3 regions of the Paramicrobacterium fandaimingii genome follow, and region 2 is predicted to be linked to each of the others. Evidence: predicted binding sites of a transcription regulator. Region 2 holds the regulator's gene; each other region holds the start of a gene.
What was found. Region 2 encodes HspR, which represses chaperone genes until heat shock. Its sites were predicted from a motif close to AAGTTGAGTCNNNNNGACTCAACTT; they were not measured.
Positions count from the first base shown of each region.

Region 1 (6,699 bases), 660 kb from region 2:
TCGCTCTCCTTCAGAACCTCGTCGATCTCGTGGGTCTCGGGCATCGCCGTCGAGCATTCGCGGCGCGACGCGACGATCGCGCCGGCCACGTTCGCAAACCGCAGCGTGCGGTCAAGCGACCATCCGCTCAGCAGCCCGAAGGTCAACGCTCCCCCGAAGCTGTCGCCTGCGCCGAGGCCGTTGACGACGTCGACGAAGTACGGCGGAACTTCAACGCTTTCGTCACGTGTCTTGGCGAGCACGCCCTTGGGCCCCTGCTTGACGATCGCGATCTCCACGCCGCGCTCGAGCAGCGCGTCGGCTGCGCGTTGCGGGTCGGTCTCGCCAACCGCGACCTCGCACTCTTCGCGGTTGCCGACGGCGACGGTCACGTGCGCGAGCGCCTTCTGCACCTGCTCGCGGGCAGCGTCAGCCGACTCCCAGAACATGGGGCGGTAGTCGAGGTCGAGAATCGTGTGCTCGCGGCGGCCACGGGCCTCCCAGGCTGCGAAGTGCGAGCTGCGGCTGGGCTCCTCCGACAGGCCGGTCACTGTCGACCAGTAGATGCGAGCGTTGCGGATCGCGTCGAGGTCGAGGTGCTCCTCTCTGATGTTCAGGTCGGGAGCCTTCGGCTTGCGATAGAAGTAGAGCGGAAAGTCGTCTGGAGGGAAGATCTCGCAGAACGTAACGGGCGTCGGGTTCTCGTCGTCGACAAAAATGTAGCGGTTGTCAACGCCGAGCCGCCCTGCCTCGCGAATGCAGAACCGGCCGAAGGGGTCGTCCCCCACCCCGGTCACGACGGCGCTGCGCAGTCCGTGCCTGGCCGCGGCAACGGCGACGTTCGTTGCGCTTCCTCCGAGATACTTGCCGAACGTCTCGACGTCCTCAAGGCCCACGCCGTCTTGGAGCGGGTAGATGTCTGTGCCGATTCGACCAATGGTGATGAGGTCGAATGCGTCGTTCTGCGTTGTCATACGTCGATGTATCGCTCTCTCGTGAAGTGCTCAAGCCTGCTTACATCCTATTGTCTTAACAAATGAATCGTCAAGGCGACAGATCACCGCACGTGATTGGCACGGGAATAAGGTGGTGTTTGGGAGTTCCCAGGCAGGATGCTCCCCTGTAAAGGAGCATCCATGACTCGCGTCGCCGCCATCGACTGTGGCACCAACTCCATCCGCCTGCTCATCGCCGACGTGGCAGAGGGAAAGCTCACCGACATCGTGCGCACCCTCGAGGTCGTGCGTCTCGGGCAGGGTGTCGACCGCACGGGCCGCTTTGACGATGCTGCCCTCGATCGCACACTCGATGCGACCCGCGACTACGCGGCGCAGTGCCGAGAGCACGGTGTCGAACGCGTGCGCTTCGTTGCGACGTCGGCGACGCGGGATGCCGCGAATCGTCTCGTCTTCATCGATGCCGTTCGCGACATCATCGGCGTCGAACCCGAAGTGCTCTCGGGCATCGAGGAGGCAGAGATGTCGTTTCGCGGCGCCACGAGCGTGCTGCCCCCAGGGTCTGGCCGTCTCGTCGTCGACCTCGGCGGCGGGTCGACAGAACTCGTGCTCGGCGACGGCGATTCGCTGTCTTCGTACTCCATGAACGTCGGCTGCGTGCGCATGACCGAGCGCAATATCGCGCACGATCCCCCGACCTCCGACGAGAGAAGCGGGGTCGTCGGCGACGTGAACGCGGCACTCGATGCGGCGGCAGCATCCGTCGATCTCGGCCGCGTGCGAGAAGTCGTCGGTGTTGCCGGAACCATCACAACGCTCACGGCGCATGCTCTCGGACTCGACAGCTACGACCCCGAAGCCATCAACGGCACCCGGCTGAGCATGCAGGCGATGCTCGACGCGTGCGACGACCTCGCGCGCATGCCACGGGACCAGAGGGCCGCGCTCCCGTATATGCACCCGGGTCGCGTTGACGTCATCGCCGCTGGCTCTCTCACGTGGAACACCGTTCTGACACGCACAGTTGAGGCGGTCACGGCGGCTGGAGGCACGCTCGATTCCGTTGTCACGAGCGAGCACGACATTCTCGACGGCGTCGCGCTCTCGCTCGCGGACTGAGCTGCGGCCGTGCGCGCCCTGCCCGTCGCCGATTGCTCAGCGCGCCAGGCAGCTGAGTTCGTCACTTCCCTGGCCGTTCCGGCTGAGAACCCTCACCGGAATCATCACGCTTCGGCTGATTGTTGAAGCCCGCCCCAAAAGCAATTCCGAGCGCGATGCCGATGGCGATTCCCGCTCCAATGTTGTCCATCGCAACGCCAAGGGCCGCCCCGATGCCGATTCCGATAGCCAGTCCGGCGCCGAGATTCATTCCACCCTTGCGCTCGCTCATCACCATCATCTCCTGCTCGCCGCGGCGACCGACGCGGCCGCCACACCCTCAGGTTAGACGCGTGCCCAGCCGCGAGACATCCACCGCGCGACGGAGATCAGACCATACGGATGCTGTTCTGAAGACGCGTGCGCACCTCAAACATGTCAGTTCCCGCAGGCCTCGCTGCGTCAGGAACACCGACACGCAGAAAGTGCCCGACAACCGAACGCTGCACGGCAAACGACGCGATGCCGCGTGTGCGACCCAGCGCCGTTATCGCGTCGTCGAGGGTGTCGTCCGGAAGCACGATCACCAGCGCGGTGAACGACACGCGTGCCGCCCGCGCAACCGCCTTCGCCCTGGTGGCGAGCGCGTGCACGGGCTTCTCGCCTTTTGCCAAGCCCTCGCTGATGAGGTCACCGCGCCGCACTTTCGCTGGCGCTCCCCAGTCCTCCGACTGCACGGCGAACAGGCCACTCGGGCCCAGCACGACGTGGTCGATCTTGCGGGTGTCGCTCGCGGCAGCATCCGCATCGACGACCCACTTGTCGCTTCCTCGGTCTGTCGCGACCCCGTGCCACACGGTGTATCCCATGCCAAGCTCACCGAGCGCGCGCGCTGTCGCCTCTTCGGCGAGGGCGTCGGCGAGCGCATGCCTGATCTCGCTCGGTGCCCGGCGAATCAGCGCTTCGTCATAGATGTCAACGGGCTCCGTGCCGCGACCAACCCACTCACGCATCAGCGTGGTGAAGCGATCACGTGCTCGCCCACCCGGATGCCCGTACATGCGCGCCTTCGGCCGAGAATCGCGCTGCGTCGACTGCGTGCGCCCCGTGCTCCACACGTGGTCTGCGTCGTCAGTGTCGGCGGCTGATGCCGGGCGGGCGGACGAGCGCTTGTCGTACTCTGCCCGTGCTTCAGGCGTTCCCACGCGCTCCCACGCGAGCTGCACGGCGTTGAAACGCGCGGCGCTTCCTCCGAGATCGGGGTGGGTCTGCCGTGCTTGGCGCCGATAGGCGCGCCGCAGCTCCGCATCACTCGCTGAGCGGTCAACACCGAGCACGTCATACGCGCTCTCGTCGAGGGGGCTTTCAGTCATGAAGAGCTTTCAGATTGGGGACGACCAAAGACACTATCGCGAGAGGCTGTGTCGGCCATGAGTTTGGTCGCACAGCAACGACGCGGCCGTCGACCAATCGGTCGGCGGCCGCGTCGCATTCCTTCGCTTACGCCGCGGCGACGTCGTCGAACTCTGGTGCCGGTTCGGCACTCGCCGAGTTCACGACGATCTTGCGGGGCTTCGCGCGCTCACTCACGGGGATCATGATGCTCAGCACGCCGTTGTCGTAGCTCGCGCTGATCTTCTCGGTGTCGACACCCTGTCCGAGGCTCAGCTGGCGCAGATACGACGCAGGTCCCCGCTCGCGGGTGATCCACCTCACACCGTCGCCGCCTGACACCGGGCGCTGCGCGCGAATGGTCAGAAGCTGGCCGTCCACGTCGATGTCGACCGATCCCGGGTCAATCCCGGGCACGTCGGCGTTGAGCACATACGTGTCGCTGTCGCGATACAGATCCATCGGCATCTTTCGCGGCCCAGCGGGCGAGTCGGCGAATGCGCTGGCAAACGAGGCGAACTCGCGGAATGGGTCAAATGTTGCAGTCATTAGGTAACCTCCAAAACTTGAGTGTGTATTACTCAACGGCAACGGAGATGAGCACGCACCTATTCCGTGTGCTCACTTTTCTGCCTCGCTGACAGCGAACATGCGCTCGGGCATGCACAGTCTTCGGCGACTCGCACCTACATGGGCCCCGTCGTCATGCCGAAGCGACGATCGGGGTCAAGACGGTCGAGCACCTTCGCCATAATGCGCCTCATGTCGGCGACGTCACGCTCGTCTAGGGCGTCAATCACGCTCTGGCGCACGGTGTCGACGTGACCGGGAGCCGTCTCGAGCACCTTCTGCCACCCGTCGTCTGTGAGCTGGGCGTTGATCGCGCGGCGGTCGTCGACGTCGGGGACTCGCCTGACATAGCCTCGCCGCTCAAGGCGCGAGACGACATGGGACAGGCGGGGGAGCGTCGCGTTTGTGCGCGAGGCGAGTCGGGTCATGCGCAAAGACCGGCCTTCTGCCTCAGAGAGCATGGCCAGAGTGAAGTATTCGAAGTGCGTCAGATCGGCGTCGTGTTGAAGCTGAGTATCGAGAGCGCCGGGCAACAGCTCAACAACCGCGACGAGTCGAGTCCACGCCGCAAGCTGCTCAGGCGAGAGCCAGTGAGGTTCTGTCATACCCCCATTCTACCTTTAGTTGATGCGACAAGTAGTTCGTGCTCCATTCCTTGTAGCAACAACTACGGGAACACGCGGTTCCCTCGAGTCGCTCGGTTTCCTCCAGCTCACTCTCGCCGCTGGTGAGAGTGAGCTGGACAACCGGATTCGCCATGGGGAAGTCGATGCGGTAACTCTATTGACTGGTTATTATGCCCGAGATTCATCCGATCTCGGGCATCGTCGCGTGTGGGCAGTGGACGTAGACTAGCGAATGAAAAGGGGGCCTATTGGGAGAATCAGACGACACCCGGTTTGACCGGGATTCGGATACAGCGTTCCGGTCGCGCGAGCACGCGAGCGACTCCGCAGATCCGACAGCCCCTGAGCCCGTCCACGATGCGCCGCGCTTCTCGATAGACGAGCCTGTCATTCGAGTTGACGACCGAAAGCGTTTTGATCGTGACGACGTCGTCCACCGCAAAGGCTATTACTCGCTCTCGACGGGAACGTTCACTCCTCGCGATGCGATGATCTCGGATCTCATCGCCATTGCAGAAGCACTGGAGCAGGCGGAGATCGACTACCTCCTGGTGCGCGGAGAAGACGACCAGGAGACCATCGCCGTTGATCGACGCGACCGCCGCGCAGTTGAAGCGACCTTCGCCGGTGCCTTCGCCAATGAGCCGTTCTACGCGCTCACCCTGCCGAAGAAGCACAACCACGACGTTTCAGCCGCGCCCTTCTACACGGTCGACAAGGATGCTCGGGCCCTTCTCATCGCCGACGGAGCACTCTCGACGGATCCGAAGGCCAAGGTGCTCCGACTCTTTCGGCCACGCGTCGAACCGATCGGGCGACTCCGTTATGGGCCGAAGTCAGCCCCGCAGCTGGAGTTCTGGAGTTTCGGAGAGCAGACGATCGTCGCGCCGACTCCGAACGCGCTCACACGTCAGCAGCTTGACCGCTCGGAAGCCGTTATCGCGACAGTCACGCGCTTCGGCAGGGAATGGCCGACTCTCGAGAACATGTTCGCAGAACTCGCGAGTGACGTCGGGTTCGACATCGACATTGTCTTCTCGTGGGTCGACGGGTCAAGCGCCGATTACCAAAAAGCGCGCGCAGAGCAGATGGAGGGCGTTGTCGTGGGGGAGGGCGACGACTCCGTCGCCCGTTTTCGCCAGATTGACGAACTCAAGTATGCCCTCAGGAGCATCTACCTCTTTGCGCCCTGGGTCCGACGCATCTTCATCGCCTCCGACTCCCCGCCACCAGCCTGGCTCAAGCACCACCCCAAGGTCACCTTCGTTCCGGCCGAGAAGCACTTTGCCGACCCGAGCGTGCTTCCGACACACAACTCTCACGCCGTCGAAAGCCAGCTTCAGCACATTCCCGGTCTCGCGGAGCACTTTTTATATTCCAATGACGACATGTTCTTCGGACGCACTGTAAGCCCCGATCTCTTCTTCTCACCAGGTGGTGTCACCAAGTTTGTCGAAGCACGCACGCGTATCGGACTCGGAGACACCGATCCCGGGCGCAGCGGCCACGAGAATGCCGCCCGTGTGAATCGTGAAGTCTTGCGCGCGCGATTTGGGAAGGTGACGACGCGGCATCTCGAGCATTGTGCCGCACCGCTGCGTGTGAGCGTTCTCTCCGAGATGGAGCGAGAGTTCCCGGACGAATTCCGTCGTACCGCTGCCGCGCGGTTTCGCTCCGCCACCGACATCTCCGTGACCAACTCGTTCTATCACTACTACGCACTCATGACCGGGCGTGCTGTCGAGCAGCGGCAAGCGAAGGTGAAGTACATCGAAACGACGCTGAAGAGCGCCGTCCCCGCCTTGGAACGCCTTCTGCGCAAACGGGATCAAGACATGTTCTGCCTCAATGACGGTTCACACCCTGAGCTGAGTGACGCCGAGCGAACTCGGGCAGTGCTCAACTTTCTCAACCGGTACTTCCCATTCCCCGCACCGTGGGAGAAGGAAGAACTCTAGTCAGCCGGCACATGACGTCGACAGCCGCCAGAACCTCTCTCTCGCGCGTGGCAATGGATTCACGACCGGAACGTCGTCAATCTGCATCACCCGGAGCCTTCTGCAGTACGCGCCGGCGTG
Region 1 covers NZ_CP061170.1:3,590,208-3,596,906, forward strand. Annotated here, with positions in the region: gene iolC (5-dehydro-2-deoxygluconokinase) at 1-953, opposite strand, end outside; gene HCR84_RS17365 (Ppx/GppA phosphatase family protein) at 1,116-2,054, shown strand; gene HCR84_RS17370 (glycine zipper domain-containing protein) at 2,116-2,325, opposite strand; gene HCR84_RS17375 (J domain-containing protein) at 2,423-3,406, opposite strand; gene HCR84_RS17380 (Hsp20/alpha crystallin family protein) at 3,534-3,974, opposite strand; gene HCR84_RS17385 (MarR family winged helix-turn-helix transcriptional regulator) at 4,112-4,600, opposite strand; gene HCR84_RS17390 (stealth family protein) at 5,110-6,579, shown strand.
Region 1: a site for HspR is predicted at 3,989-4,013, ahead of HCR84_RS17380 (Hsp20/alpha crystallin family protein). Genes of this name have one in related genera too.

Region 2 (6,699 bases):
CCCGCCAAGGGCAAGCGCGCGTTTCCGATCCAGAAGTATGCGATCGCGAAGATTCCGGCCATGATCGACCACGCCACCGAGGCGATGCCCGCCCCGAGCAGCGTTGTGAGGTTCGTCTGGCGTACCCTGCCGAGGCGGAGCGCGAGAAGGCTTGCCCCATAACCGAGCCCGCAGGCGAGGAGGCATCGACCGACAACGACCGCTCCTTGCCAGAGGAGGGTCTCCGTTGTCTCGACGAATTCCTCGCCCGCTCCAACCGCGAGTTGCCATGCTCCGACGTAGAACAATGTCAACACCACGCCGAACACGGTGACGACAAGCACCGTCACGCCGCCGCCGATGAACAGAAACGTCGCACCCCCGGCGAGCTGCGCGCTGAGGCGCTGTCGTTGCGAAAGAGGCAGCTTTGGCGGCATCCGCTGTGGCACCGAACGACCTGGGGGCCACACTGTCGGCGAATACGCCGCGGGCGCGGAGCGCGGATCGTGGGCATTCGACATCGGCAGTCCTCCCTTTTCGGTAGGACCTCACCTTTGCAAACAGCGCAGCGGCCTCGCACGGCAGATCAACACCTTGTGAATAACCGCACCCGACTGCCGACCTGTGGACGACGAAATCAATGGCGCCGTCCGGCGAACCCGCGCCGGGTGCCAGGTCAGATGAAGTACGGCTCTCCCGCGTACCGTTGCGCCGGGTGACGGTCACGCATGCAGTGCGCCATCCACCACCAGCTCAACGCTCCGGTGGCCGCCCAGATGACGATGCTCAACACGCAGTAGATTGTCCCGTAGATCACGACGTTCACGCCCGCAGAATCCTGACTGAGTATCGCGACGAAGAATCCGCCGACAGAGAGAACGATCTGCCCAAGCCACATCAGAATCATCCCCGCGAAGCTGGCGATCCCGAGCCCTGCCCAGGTCATCCCCGTTGCCTTTTTGATGTGTCCGGCTTTGGCGATGCCGATGCTCGATCCGTAACCGGCGCCCCAGATGAGCAGTCCAACGACGAGAGCCAGGACGAAGACCCACCAGAACTCGCCCATCGCATTCAGAAAGTCGAGGATCTCAACAGTGTCACTGTCTTTGTACTCGGCCTGTGACAGCACACCGGCGATGATTCCCGCGATTGCCGACCACCCGAGCACGCACACAACGATTGTGAACCCCAGAGTCATAATGGGGAATCCGAGGGCACCCGACCAAAGAGCTGCCCGTTTCTGAGTGCGGGTAAGTGGCGGACGCGTGCGAGCCATGGGGCGGTACGGTTGATTCGGCAGCGGCGCATACGGAGGGCCAGGTGGCATGCCGGGCCCCTGTGCACCGTGGCCGTATGGCGGATGCGGGTAACCCGGGTACTGGTTCGACACGACCGTGCTCCTGTTCTGCTCGTTCTCTCACTGTCGCAGACGAGCGGATGACTGTCTGTGGGAAGTGGTACCCGTCCCCATAGGCACAGCGCCGGCCACCGAGCGTATCGGTGGCCGGCGCTGTGCGAGCTTTGCTACACGTCGCCGTTTCGGCGCGGTCGCCAGACGACGACTTCCGTGCGCCTCTGCGTGCGTGTTCCGCTTCTCAGAGGAATGACGTCGCCATGCTCGCCTGCGGCGAAAACCCGCCGCCCCTGAGCCTTCAGCACTTGGTCCGCGAGAGCGTTCTCGAGCTCGCGCACACGACCGGAGAGTCGTGTTACCTCATTCTCGAGACTCAGAATGCGGGCGATTCCCTCAAGACTCACGCCTTCGCCGCTGAGGCGCTGCACTTCGCGCAGCTGCTCAACGTCTCGCATGGAGTAGCGGCGAGAACGACCGGCCGTTCGCTGAGGCTGCACGAGCCCGATGCGGTCGTACTGCCGGAGCGTCTGCGGGTGCATTCCCGCAAGCTCGGCGGCGACCGCGATGGCGAAGATCGGTGAGTTCTCGTCCATGGTCAGCCTCGTGCCCTCGCAAGAATCTCATCACGGGGGTTCTCGCCCGGCTCAAGATCGTGGAAGGCCCTGAGCGCGGCTTCGGCTTCCGGTGACAGGTGGGCCGGAACGGCCACCTGAATCTCGGCAAGAAGATCGCCCTTTCCCTTTGACGTCTCCACGCCACGGCCCTTGACGCGGAGCACACGACCGCTCGGCGTGCCGGCAGCCACTTTGAGCTTCACGGGAGGACCCTCAAGCGTCGGCACTTCGATCGTCGCGCCGAGGGCCGCCTCGACGAAAGTCACGGGAACGCGCACCCGCAGGTTCAGGTTCTCACGTTCGAACACGGGGTGCTTGCGCACGTGAACCGTGAGAACGATGTTGCCTGGCTCGCCGCCATCAGGTGAGGGCTGCCCTTTTCCGCGCAGCTTGATCTTCTGCCCATCAGAGACCCCCGCAGGAATCTTCACCTTGATGGGCCGCCCATCGGCCGTCTGCAGAGTGATCGTGTCACCCTTGGTGGCGGTCATGAAGTCAAGGGTCGTGGATGCTGTCACATCACGCCCAGGCGTCGGCCCGCCGAAGCCGCGGTATCCACCGCTCGGCTGCCCGAAGCGACCCCCGCCGAACATTCCGCCGAGGATGTCGTCGAAGTCGGCCTGCTGGTAGCCGCCGCCTCCTCCGCCGCCGAACATTCCACCGAAGACGTCCTCGAAGCCGCCATTGCTACCGCCGCCGGAGCCCGGCGCCGTGAATCGGGCGCCGGACCCCATCGCGCGAACCTGATCGTATTCCTTGCGCTGCGCCTCGTCGGAGAGCACCGAGTATGCCTCAGAGATCTCTTTGAACTTCGACTCAGCTGCGACGTCACCCGGGTGTGAATCTGGGTGGTATTTGCGAGCCAGTTTGCGGTAGGTCTTTTTGAGATCTGCCTGGCTCACGCTCTTGTCGACACCGAGAACTTTGTAGAAGTCCTTGTCGAACCAATCTTGACTGGCCATGGCACCTACTCGGCAGGAACAGCGACGACCACCTTGGCCGCTCGCAGCAGAGAGTCTCCCACAAAGTATCCGGTCTGAACGACGTCGACGATGGTCTCTGTCTCCACGTCCTGGCTCGGCTGTTGGAAGATCGCCTCGTGCTGATTGTGGTCAAACGCCTCACCCTCGGCACCGAACTTCGCGAGACCGAGACGCTCCACCGTTTGGCGCAGCTTCGACGCGATCTGCGAAAAGGCGGAGTCGCCCTCAAGATCGCCGTGCTTCTCGGCGAGGTCGAGGTCGTCGAGCACGGGGAGCAGTGCGTTCAGCACGTTGCCCGTTGCTCTCTCCTTCTCGGCCTCGCGATTGCCTTCCGTACGACGACGATAATTGGCGTATTCCGCGTTGACGCGCTTCAGGTCACTCAGCAACTCGGCCTCGCGCACGTTCTCGGCGTCAGCTTCGTCATCGCCAGGAGCGTCATCATCAGCGGCGGCGAGAATGTCGTCGACCGTGAGCTCGTCGGCAGACGCGGCCTGCTCGGCAGCGTCGTCCTGTGCCGAAGGGCCGGAGGCAGATGCCTCCGACCCCGCGGTCGCCTCAGGCTGACGAACCTCACCGGTCTCCGGGTCGATGCGACGTTTGTCGTTGACTCTCGGTTCTTCTTCCGGGTTCTGGTTCTTGTCAGTCATTCCTACTTCTTCTCGTCCTCATCGTCGACAACTTCGGCGTCGACGACATCGTCGTCGGAGTTCTCTTCGGCAGCGGGCTCTTCGCCTGCAGCCGGGGCCTGCTCACCTTCGGCCTGCGCCTGCGAGTAGATTGCCTCGCCGAGTTTGACCTGGCTTTCGTTGAGCTTATCGAAGGCTGACTTGACAGCATCCTCGTCCTCGCCGGCGAGAGCCGACTTGAGCGAGTCGACGTCACCCTGCACTTCGGACTTGACGTCCTCTGGCAGCTTGTCGTCGTTGTCCTTGATGAGCTTCTCGATCGAGAAGGCGAGCTGCTCGGCGCTGTTACGCGTCTCAGCCTGCTCACGGCGCTGCTTGTCTTCGGCCGCGTTCTCCTCAGCCTCGCGCACCATGCGGTCGATGTCGTCCTTCGAGAGCGACGAGCCTCCCGTGATCGTCATCGACTGCTCGGTTCCCGTGCCCTTGTCCTTCGCAGACACGTGCACGATGCCGTTGGCGTCGATGTCGAAGGTGACCTCAACCTGGGGCACGCCGCGGGGTGCCGGTGCGATGCCCGTCAGCTCGAACGTTCCGAGGTTCTTATTGTCGCGGGTGAACTCACGCTCACCCTGGAACACCTGAATAGCGACAGACGGCTGGTTGTCGTCTGCTGTCGTGAAGGTTTCGCTTCGCTTGGTCGGGATTGCAGTGTTGCGCTCGATGAGCTTGGTCATCATTCCGCCCTTGGTCTCGATACCGAGGCTCAGCGGAGTGACGTCGATGAGCAGAACGTCCTTGCGCTCGCCCTTCAGAACACCGGCCTGAAGTGCGGCGCCGACAGCGACGACCTCATCGGGGTTGACGCCCTTGTTTGCGTCCTTACCGGTTTCCTTCTTCACAATCTCGGCGACGGCCGGCATACGCGTCGACCCACCGACGAGCACCACGTGCGCAATGTCAGAGACCTTGATTCCCGCCTCGCGAATGACGTCGGAGAACGGCTTCTTCGTGCGCTCGAGCAAGTCGCTCGTCATGTTCTCAAACTGTGCACGCGAGAGGGTCTCATCGAGGTTGGCCGGCCCGTTCTCCGTCAGAGACAAGTATGGCAGCTGGATGCTCGTGCTCGTCGAGCTGGAGAGCTCCTTCTTCGCCTGCTCGGCAGCTTCCTTGAGGCGCTGCTTGGCGATCTTGTCATTCGAGACGTCGACGCCCGTCGACTCCTTGAAGCGCGTGATCAGCCAGTCGACGACGCGCTGGTCCCAGTCGTCTCCGCCGAGGCGGTTGTCACCGGAGGTGGAGCGCACCTGAATCGTCGAAAAGTCGTCGTCCTTACCCACTTCGAGCAGTGAGACGTCGAACGTTCCGCCACCGAGGTCGAAGACGAGAATGAGCTCGTCTTCCTTGCCCTTGTCGAGTCCGTAGGCGAGGGCGGCAGCGGTCGGCTCGTTGATGATGCGCAGCACGTTGAGGCCCGCGATCTCGCCGGCTTCCTTCGTCGACTGGCGCTCCGCGTCGTTGAAGTACGCAGGAACCGTGATGACCGCGTCGGTAACCGTGTCGCCAAGGTACTGCTCGGCATCCCGCTTCAGCTTCTGCAGAATACGAGCCGAGATCTCCTGGGCCGTGTACTTCTTGTCGTCAACGGGGAACGACCAGTCGGTGCCCATGTGGCGCTTGACCGATGCGATTGTGCGGTCGACGTTCGTGACAGCCTGGCGCTTGGCGGTCTCGCCGACGAGCACCTCGTTGTCCTTGGTGAATGCGACAACCGAGGGGGTTGTGCGCATGCCCTCAGCGTTTGCGATGACGGTGGGTTCGCCACCCTCAAGAACGCTCACCACCGAGTTGGTGGTTCCGAGGTCGATTCCTACTGCACGTGACATGTGTTTTCTCCTTCTGACCAGCCAGGTCTCATGGCATGGTGCGTCTGATGCGGGGGATAAAGTCTCGAGGCATTCGTAGTTGAGTGCCTGCGACTCAAGTTTACTCACCACGATGTCGGTGTCAATTTCTCCCAGCCAATCTTGAGCCAAGCACGCTCAACTTTCAGGATGACGATCCTCATGCATTGACGAGCGCCTCGCTATCGACTAATTTGGGCATATGTCCAAGGCGAATGACCAAATTCCATCGAATTCTGCGAGAGCAAGCTCCGAGCGCGGCACGTCAGCGCGTGCGAAGTTGCTCGATGCCGCCACCGCGCTCATTGGAGAGGTCGGCTGGAATGCCGTGAGTACCCGGCTTCTCGCCGACCGTGCTGGCGTGCGATCGGGCCTGGTGCACTATCATTTCGACTCACTTCACGACGTGCTTCGCCTGGCGGCCCTCAGTGAGATGAAGCGGGCGCTTGACCAGGCGACGACTGCACTTGCCGAACAGCGAGATGACAACTCGTTCGTTGATGCCATGCTCAACGAACTTGACGAATACGACGGCACTGACCCGGCGTCTCGCGTCGTCATCGAGGCGTATCTCGCGGCAACTCGGGATCCGGCTCTAAAAGAGAAGATGCGAGACCTGATGGTCGACTTTCGCACTGCGGTCTCGGCGTCGATCGCCCGCTTAGGCCATCCAGACCCCGATACCGCAGCGGTAGTGCTTCTCGCCGTGCTCGACGGACTCATTCTTCACAAGGGGCTCGATTCACATATTCCGATGCACGATGCCCTTGCTCTCATTGCGGCATGCCTGAATACCGAAGAGAAAGGACATACACAATGAAAGCACTCATCTGCGGCGCAGGAATCACCGGACTGGCCCTCGCAGGCCAGCTTGATCGCAAGGGTTGGGATGTCGTCGTCGTCGACATCGCTCCCGCTCCTCGACCACAGGGGTACATGATCGACTTCTCCGGGCCCGGGTTCGAAGCGATGCATCGAATGGGGCTCGGCGAACGGCTGCGCGACGCGGCAAGCTCCGTCGACACATTTCGCTACGTCGACGGCAGCGGACACACGACGGTGAGCGTCAGGTACGATCTGTTCGTCAAGGCTCTGAACGGTGAGATCGTCAGCATCATGAGACCCGCTCTGGAACGCGTGCTCAGGGAGTCGCTGAGAGACACTGTGACAATTCGCTACGGAGTCACCGTCGACGCGATCACTGACTCGTCTGTACGGCTCTCCGACGCTACCGAGCTG
Region 2 covers NZ_CP061170.1:2,926,604-2,933,302, forward strand. Annotated here, with positions in the region: gene HCR84_RS14110 (hypothetical protein) at 1-500, opposite strand, end outside; gene HCR84_RS14115 (hypothetical protein) at 656-1,369, opposite strand; gene HCR84_RS14120 (heat shock protein transcriptional repressor HspR) at 1,504-1,926, opposite strand; gene HCR84_RS14125 (DnaJ C-terminal domain-containing protein) at 1,929-2,909, opposite strand; gene HCR84_RS14130 (nucleotide exchange factor GrpE) at 2,915-3,580, opposite strand; gene dnaK (molecular chaperone DnaK) at 3,583-5,442, opposite strand; gene HCR84_RS14140 (TetR/AcrR family transcriptional regulator) at 5,663-6,280, shown strand; gene HCR84_RS14145 (FAD-dependent monooxygenase) at 6,277-6,699, shown strand, end outside.

Region 3 (6,699 bases), 660 kb from region 2:
TCGTCGATCAGGCAATCGCCGTCGCCGGCGGTGGCAGCTATTTCTCGCGCAGCGAACTGGGACGTCTCTATCGGGATGTACTCGCCGGCATGTTCCATCCTTCGAATTCGGATGCCGCGCACAAAGCAGCGGCGAACGGATTGCTCGGCCCGACAACAGAGGTCTGACTCCGCCGACGTTCCCGACGTCTTGACCCGCCTTCGGCGTCGTCGCAGGATAGTGATATGAGCGACGAGGTAACGCCGAGCGGAGACCCGGCCTGCTGGCTGAGTCAGGTGTGCGACGAGTGCGGTGCTCTCATCGACGATGACTCAGACACCTGCTGGCGCTGCGGAACGGTGCGAACGAAAGGCTGAGTTCACCCGCGAGCTTCGTTGGCTATCGCTTCGACAGAATGTGTGCCGGGATGCCGAACGAAAGGCACACAAGCAGGATGCCTGCGAAGAAGATCGCTGCTTGAAATGCGGCCGCGTTGAAGGCAACTCCGAAAAGGAAGAGCCCGACGACGAAAAGCAGGAACGAGATGATGAAGCCCATACGGCTCATCCTATCCGAGCAAACTCCCGCGGGCTGCCACCGCCGGTGTTTTAAACCGACTTCCGCGTCGAAATGGGTGACAAATGACGTCAAGCGCGGCATGATTGCCCCACTGCCACCTGGCACGCACAGAACGTTGTTGCAGAGGGGATGAATCTCAATGTCATCGAATGCAGGGGAGAACAGCGAACCTGAGGCGGAGTATTCGGCGCCGAGCGTCGATTCGCCGGAAGGTCGCAAAACCATCAGGCGGGCGATCGGCGCATCCGCAATCGGAAACGCGACAGAATGGTACGACTACGGCGTCTACTCGGTAGCAGTCACGTACATCACGGCGAACTTCTTCTCGGGAGGAACCGTCTGGGCACTCGCCACGTTCGCCATCTCGTTCCTGGTGAGACCGCTCGGTGGTCTCGTCTGGGGGCCCCTCGGTGACCGGCTCGGGCGCAAAGCGGTTCTCGCCTTGACGATCGTCATGATGGCGGGTTCGACGACGGTGATCGGTCTACTGCCGAATTTCGACGTCATCGGCTATTGGGCTCCAGGGCTGTTGATCTTCCTCCGCATGGTGCAGGGCTTCTCAACCGGCGGCGAGTACGGCGGTGCGGCAACGTTCATGGCCGAGTACTCCCCCGACAAGAAGCGCGGGTTTTTCGGCAGCTTCCTCGAGTTCGGAACCCTCTTCGGTTTTGTGCTCGGAACGGCATTCGTCTTGGTGCTGAGCCTCATTATCGGTGAGGACGCCATGATGGCCTGGGGCTGGAGAATCCCGTTCCTCCTCGCAGCCCCCATGGGGCTCATCGGTGTGTATCTTCGCAGCAAGATGGAGGACACACCTGTCTTCCGCGAGATGGAGGACACCCAGCAGCTCGAGCAGTCCGCGACAGGCGGGTTGAAGGACCTCGTGATGCGGTACTGGCGTCCGCTGCTCGCGATGGGCGGACTCGTCGTCGCGTTGAATGTCACGAACTACACGTTGCTCACCTACATGCCCACGTACCTCGAAACGCAGATCAACATGAGCAAGGACGGTTCCCTGCTTCTGATCATCATCGGGGAGCTGTGCATGATGGCGATCATCCCGTTCTCGGGCAGCATCTCCGACAAAGTCGGTCGACGACCGATGTGGGCTGTGTCGCTGATCGGACTCATCGTCGCAGCCATTCCCATGTACATGCTCATGGGAACAGGGTTCGTCGGCGCGCTGATCGGCTTCGCCGTCCTCGGAATCCTCTACGTGATCCAACTGTCGACGATATCTGCCACGTTCCCCGCCATGTTCCCGACGCAGGTGCGCTACGCCGGCTTTGCCATCACCTACAACGTGGCAACAGCGATTTTCGGCGGTACGGCACCGGCGGTGAACGAGGGCTTGATCGATGCAACGGGCAACCTTCTCATTCCGGCCTTCTACATGATGGCTGCCTGCATCGTCGGTCTCATCGCCCTCAAATTCGTTCCGGAGACCGCGGGCGCTTCCATTCGCGGTTCGGAGATTCCCACGTCGGAAATCGCCGTCGTCGGCGGGTCGGACGGTTCAAAGGAGTAATGGGTAACTGACGCGCCCGCGGCTCCGCTCGTCGTTCGAGCGGAGCCGCGGGCGTCTTCGTGGCCTATGCCGCAGTAGCCACGCGATGCCGCTGGGCACGCACGACAATCTCACCGCCCGCGACAGTCACCTCGACGTCGTCACCATCTCGAAGACTGTCGTCGACAAGCAGTCCGGCAATGCGGTCGTCGACTTCACGTTGAATGAGCCGCTTCAGCGGACGTGCGCCGAACTCCGGCTCGGAGCCATGTTCCGCAATCCACGCGATGGCCGCTTCATCGATTGCGAACCCGTGGCCCTGCGCCGTCACGCGCTGCTCGGTACTCGCGATGAGATGACGGACGATCTCCTTCAGCTGCTCGGGCCCCAATCTGCTGAAGAGAACAATCTCATCGATCCTGTTGAGGAACTCGGGGCGCATGGACTCGCGGAGGCGCCCCATGACCCGTGCGCGAACGTCAATCTCATCGTGCCCGTCTGCGACGAACCCCATCGGTCCGCTCTTGCTCGACAGAAATTCCGACCCGAGGTTCGACGTCATAATGATGACGGTGTTTCTGAAGTCGACAGTTCTCCCTTGTCCGTCCGTGAGACGGCCGTCGTCGAGCACCTGCAGCAACATGTTGAAGACGTCCGGGTGCGCCTTCTCGATCTCGTCGAGAAGCACGACGGAGTATGGGCGCCTGCGCACGCGCTCCGTGAGCTCCCCCGCTTCGTCGTAGCCGACGTATCCGGGGGGCGCTCCCACCAGCCGTGAGACGGTGTGCCGCTCTCCGAATTCGCTCATGTCGAATCGGACCATGGCGTCGTCTGTGCCGAAGAGAGAGGTGGCGAGCGACTTCGCGAGCTCGGTCTTACCGACCCCTGTCGGGCCAAGGAACAAGAAGCTTCCCACCGGCCGACGCTCGTCGCCCATTCCCGTGCGGCTGCGACGGACAGCCCGTGCCACGGCCTCGACCGCATCGTTCTGCCCGACGACCCGCTTATGAAGGTCACCGTCCAGCTGTGCAAGCCGCCCACGATCTACATCAGTCACGCGATTCACAGGGATCCCAGTCGCCCTCGCAATCACGGCGGCGATGTCTGCCTGCTCGATCGTCGGGCGCACAGAGTCTGCTGCAGCCGTGACCGCTGACTCTGCCTCCACGATCTTGTCTCGAATGCGCGACGCCTGCTCGTAGTCCTCACGCTCAACGGCCTCAGCTTTCTCCGCTTCCAGAGAGCTGAGTTCGTCGCCCAGCGCATCAACGTCGACGGCGGCGCCATCGGCGAGCCGTTTGCGAGCGCCGGCCTGATCGATGAGGTCGATTGCCTTGTCCGGCAGGAAGCGATCCGTCATGTACCGTGCCGAAAGCTGCACCGCCGCGCGGAGCGCTTCGTCGGTGTACGTCACGGCGTGGAACTGTTCGTATGCGTCCTTCAGCCCGTCAAGAATCGTCACCGTGTCGTCGATGCTCGGTTCGCCCACGACCACCGGCTGGAAGCGCCGGGAGAACGCCGCGTCCTTTTCAATGACGCGGTACTCCGACAGCGTCGTCGCGCCGATCAGGTGAAGATCGCCGCGGGCGAGTCGCGGTTTGAGAATGTTTCCGGCATCCATACCGCCCTCACCGCCGCCGCCGGCCCCGACGACCGTGTGCAGTTCGTCGATGAAGACGATCAGTTCATCGGTGCGCGCGGTGATCTCATCAAGCACCGTCGTGAGGCGCTCCTCGAAATCGCCACGATAGCGAGTGCCGCTCAGCATGGCCGCAACGTCAATCTCGATCACCTGCTTGCCCCGAAGCTGCACGGGAACCTCGTCTGCAGCGATCTTCTGGGCCAGCCCCTCGACGACGGCAGTCTTTCCGACCCCCGCTTCCCCGATCAGCACCGGATTGTTCTTTGTGCGTCGCGAGAGAATCTCAACGGCTTGCTCGATCTCGTCGTGGCGCCCAATGACGGGGTCAATGCGTCCCGCGAGCGCTTCTTCGGTGAGATTTCGGCCGAACTTCTCAAGCATGGGGCTTTCGGATGCTGTCGAGCTGCCCTCGTCCGTCGAGATGCCCGCAGGCGACTCGCCGTTGGCGACGGCCTGCAGTGCCGCGGGAGTCACGCCGACCTTCTGCAGAATGCGGGCGGCGGGCGAGTCTTCGCCCAGCACGAAGGCGAGGAACAGGTGCTCAGGGTCGACGTACGTCGACCCAAAACCGCGCGCGACTTGGTACGCGTCGACGAGAAGACGACGGCCAGACGATGTCAGGGAGGGAAGCTGCTCCCTCTTCTCGTCATGCGCAGCGGGCAGACTTTCTTCTGCGGCCCTCGCGACGGCCGCAGGATCGGCGCCGGTGCCTCGAATGGCATCGGCCGCGGGCGACTCCTCGGCCATCACTCGCAGAATGTGCAGAGCGTCGACCTCGTCGTGCCCATGCTCCATGGCGAATCGCGCGGCAACGTTCAGCACGTCGTGCGTTCGCCTGCTGAGCAGACGGGTGATATCGATCGAGCGACTGGGCTGTGCCGCTTGCTGGCCCCGCAGGTAGCGAGCCAGAAACTCATCGAATGAGCGAGGATCCGAGCCGACGGGTCCGAAGTATGCAGCCAATGTGCTGACCTCCCGGTTGAAACTTGAGTGCCTTTGACTCAATGCAACGCTGGGCGCGGTCATTCATTCCCGTGTGAACGGTGTTCTCCACGAGCGAACCAGCCACGCGCTCTGGTGCAGCCGAGTTTCAGACCACGCCGGCCGAACGCGCGGGCTGCGCGTATGAGGCTGCGAGAGTCGACACCGTCTCGTGGGCGTTCAGGCCGCTCGGGTTCGCAAGCACCCAGAGCTCGGCCCCGCCCAACAGCACCTCCTGCTTTCCTGCGAGCGCTTTCGGACGATCGAACCCGTGACGGTAAGACGTGAGACCCACCATTGCCACAACGCGAGGATTCCACTGCGCAACGCGCGCCTCGAGGGCATGTGCGCCTTCGCGCAGCTCGTGCCGGGACAGCTCATCAGCGCGCGCCGTCGCGCGCCTCACAAGATTTGTCACGCCGAGACCGGCATCCGTGAAGCGTCGCCGATCCGCGTCGTTGAATCCCGACGAGAACGATCGTCCGGCATCGTAGATGCCCGCCTCCCGCAGCGCGGGGAAGAAGCGATTGCCCGGGTGCGCAAAGGGGGTCTGCGTCGCCGCAGTCCACAGCCCCGGGTTGATTCCGACAAAGAGAAGTCGAACGCCATCGGCGACGAGGTCGGGAATGACGGCATCCCTGAACTGCTCGAGTTCAATTTTCGTAAACCTCATCACGCCATTATCCAGTGCAGGTTTTCTGGCCCCGATCAGAGAACTCGCGACAACTCGTTCTATCGTGGCGTCGTGACGTTGAAAACGAAGCTGTTCTGGTCTGCTCTCGCTGGCGTCGCCAGCGCCGCCGCTGGTCTGGCAATTGCTGAGGCGATAGCGCTGGTGATCGCTCCCGCCAGCAGTCCGCTCATCGCCGTCGGATCGCTCGTGATCGACCTCGCCCCCACGTGGGCGAAGGACTTCGCCATTGCGGCCTTCGGAACGAACGACAAGATCTTCCTGCTCACGCTCATCGTCGTGCTCCTCACTGCGCTTGCAGCGGGAGCCGGGGCCCTTCAGCTCTTCACTGCGCCGTGGGGTCTTGTCACATTCGGCGTCATCGGCGGCATTGCCACGATCGCGGCGACGACCCGCGAGCAGTCCCTCGCCTCCTGGGCGATTCCCTCCGTCGTCGGCATGCTGGGCGCCGCGCTGATGCTCTACCGCATCGTTACGAAGCTTGGTGTGTGGACGGCAACTGCCCAGACCGTCGCAGCGAAGGGCGACCAGCGCGCCAGCGGAGTGTCTCGACGTGACTTCTTTGTCTACATCGCGAGCACAGCCGTCGGTGCGGCCGTCATCGGAATCGGCGCGCGAACGGTGAACGCAACGACGATCGCCGCTGCTGCGGTTCGCAAGGCCATCAAGCTGCCCACCCCTGCACTCGCGGCACCGGCCATTCCCGACGGCGCTGCTCTCGACGTTCCGGGAATCACGCCGCTCATCACCCCGAACGCGGACTTCTACCGCATTGACACTGCACTGCAGGTTCCGAGCATCGACGCCTCCGACTGGAGCCTGCGCGTGACCGGCATGGTGGAGGAGCCTTTTGAGATCACGTTCGACGAGCTGCTCGCGTTGCCTCTCACCGAGAGAAACATCACGTTGATGTGCGTCTCGAACGAGATCGGCGGTGACCTCACGGGAAACGCCACCTGGCTCGGATATCCGCTGCACAAGATCCTCGAGCGGGCGAAGCCTCAGTCGGGAGCAAACATGGTGCTTTCGCGCAGCATCGATGGGTTTACGGCGGGCACACCGCTCGATGTTCTTCAGGAAACGGATCGCGATTGCCTGCTCGCTGTCGGCATGAACGGCGAGCCGCTCCCTCTCGAGCACGGCTTCCCCGTGCGCATGGTCGTTCCGGGTCTCTATGGCTATGTTTCGGCAACAAAGTGGGTCGTTGAGCTCGAGCTCACAACGTACGAACGCTCACGCGCATACTGGACGGATCGCGGTTGGTCAGCGAAAGGACCGGTCAAGACCTGTTCGCGCATCGATGTGCCAACCGCACGTCAG
Region 3 covers NZ_CP061170.1:2,270,667-2,277,365, forward strand. Annotated here, with positions in the region: gene HCR84_RS10965 (acyl-CoA dehydrogenase family protein) at 1-167, shown strand, start outside; gene HCR84_RS17740 (hypothetical protein) at 225-356, shown strand; gene HCR84_RS10970 (hypothetical protein) at 379-537, opposite strand; gene HCR84_RS10975 (MFS transporter) at 698-2,086, shown strand; gene HCR84_RS10980 (ATP-dependent Clp protease ATP-binding subunit) at 2,151-4,670, opposite strand; gene HCR84_RS10985 (mismatch-specific DNA-glycosylase) at 4,798-5,361, opposite strand; gene HCR84_RS10990 (molybdopterin-dependent oxidoreductase) at 5,434-6,699, shown strand, end outside.
Region 3: a site for HspR is predicted at 4,691-4,715, ahead of HCR84_RS10980 (ATP-dependent Clp protease ATP-binding subunit). Genes of this name have one in related genera too.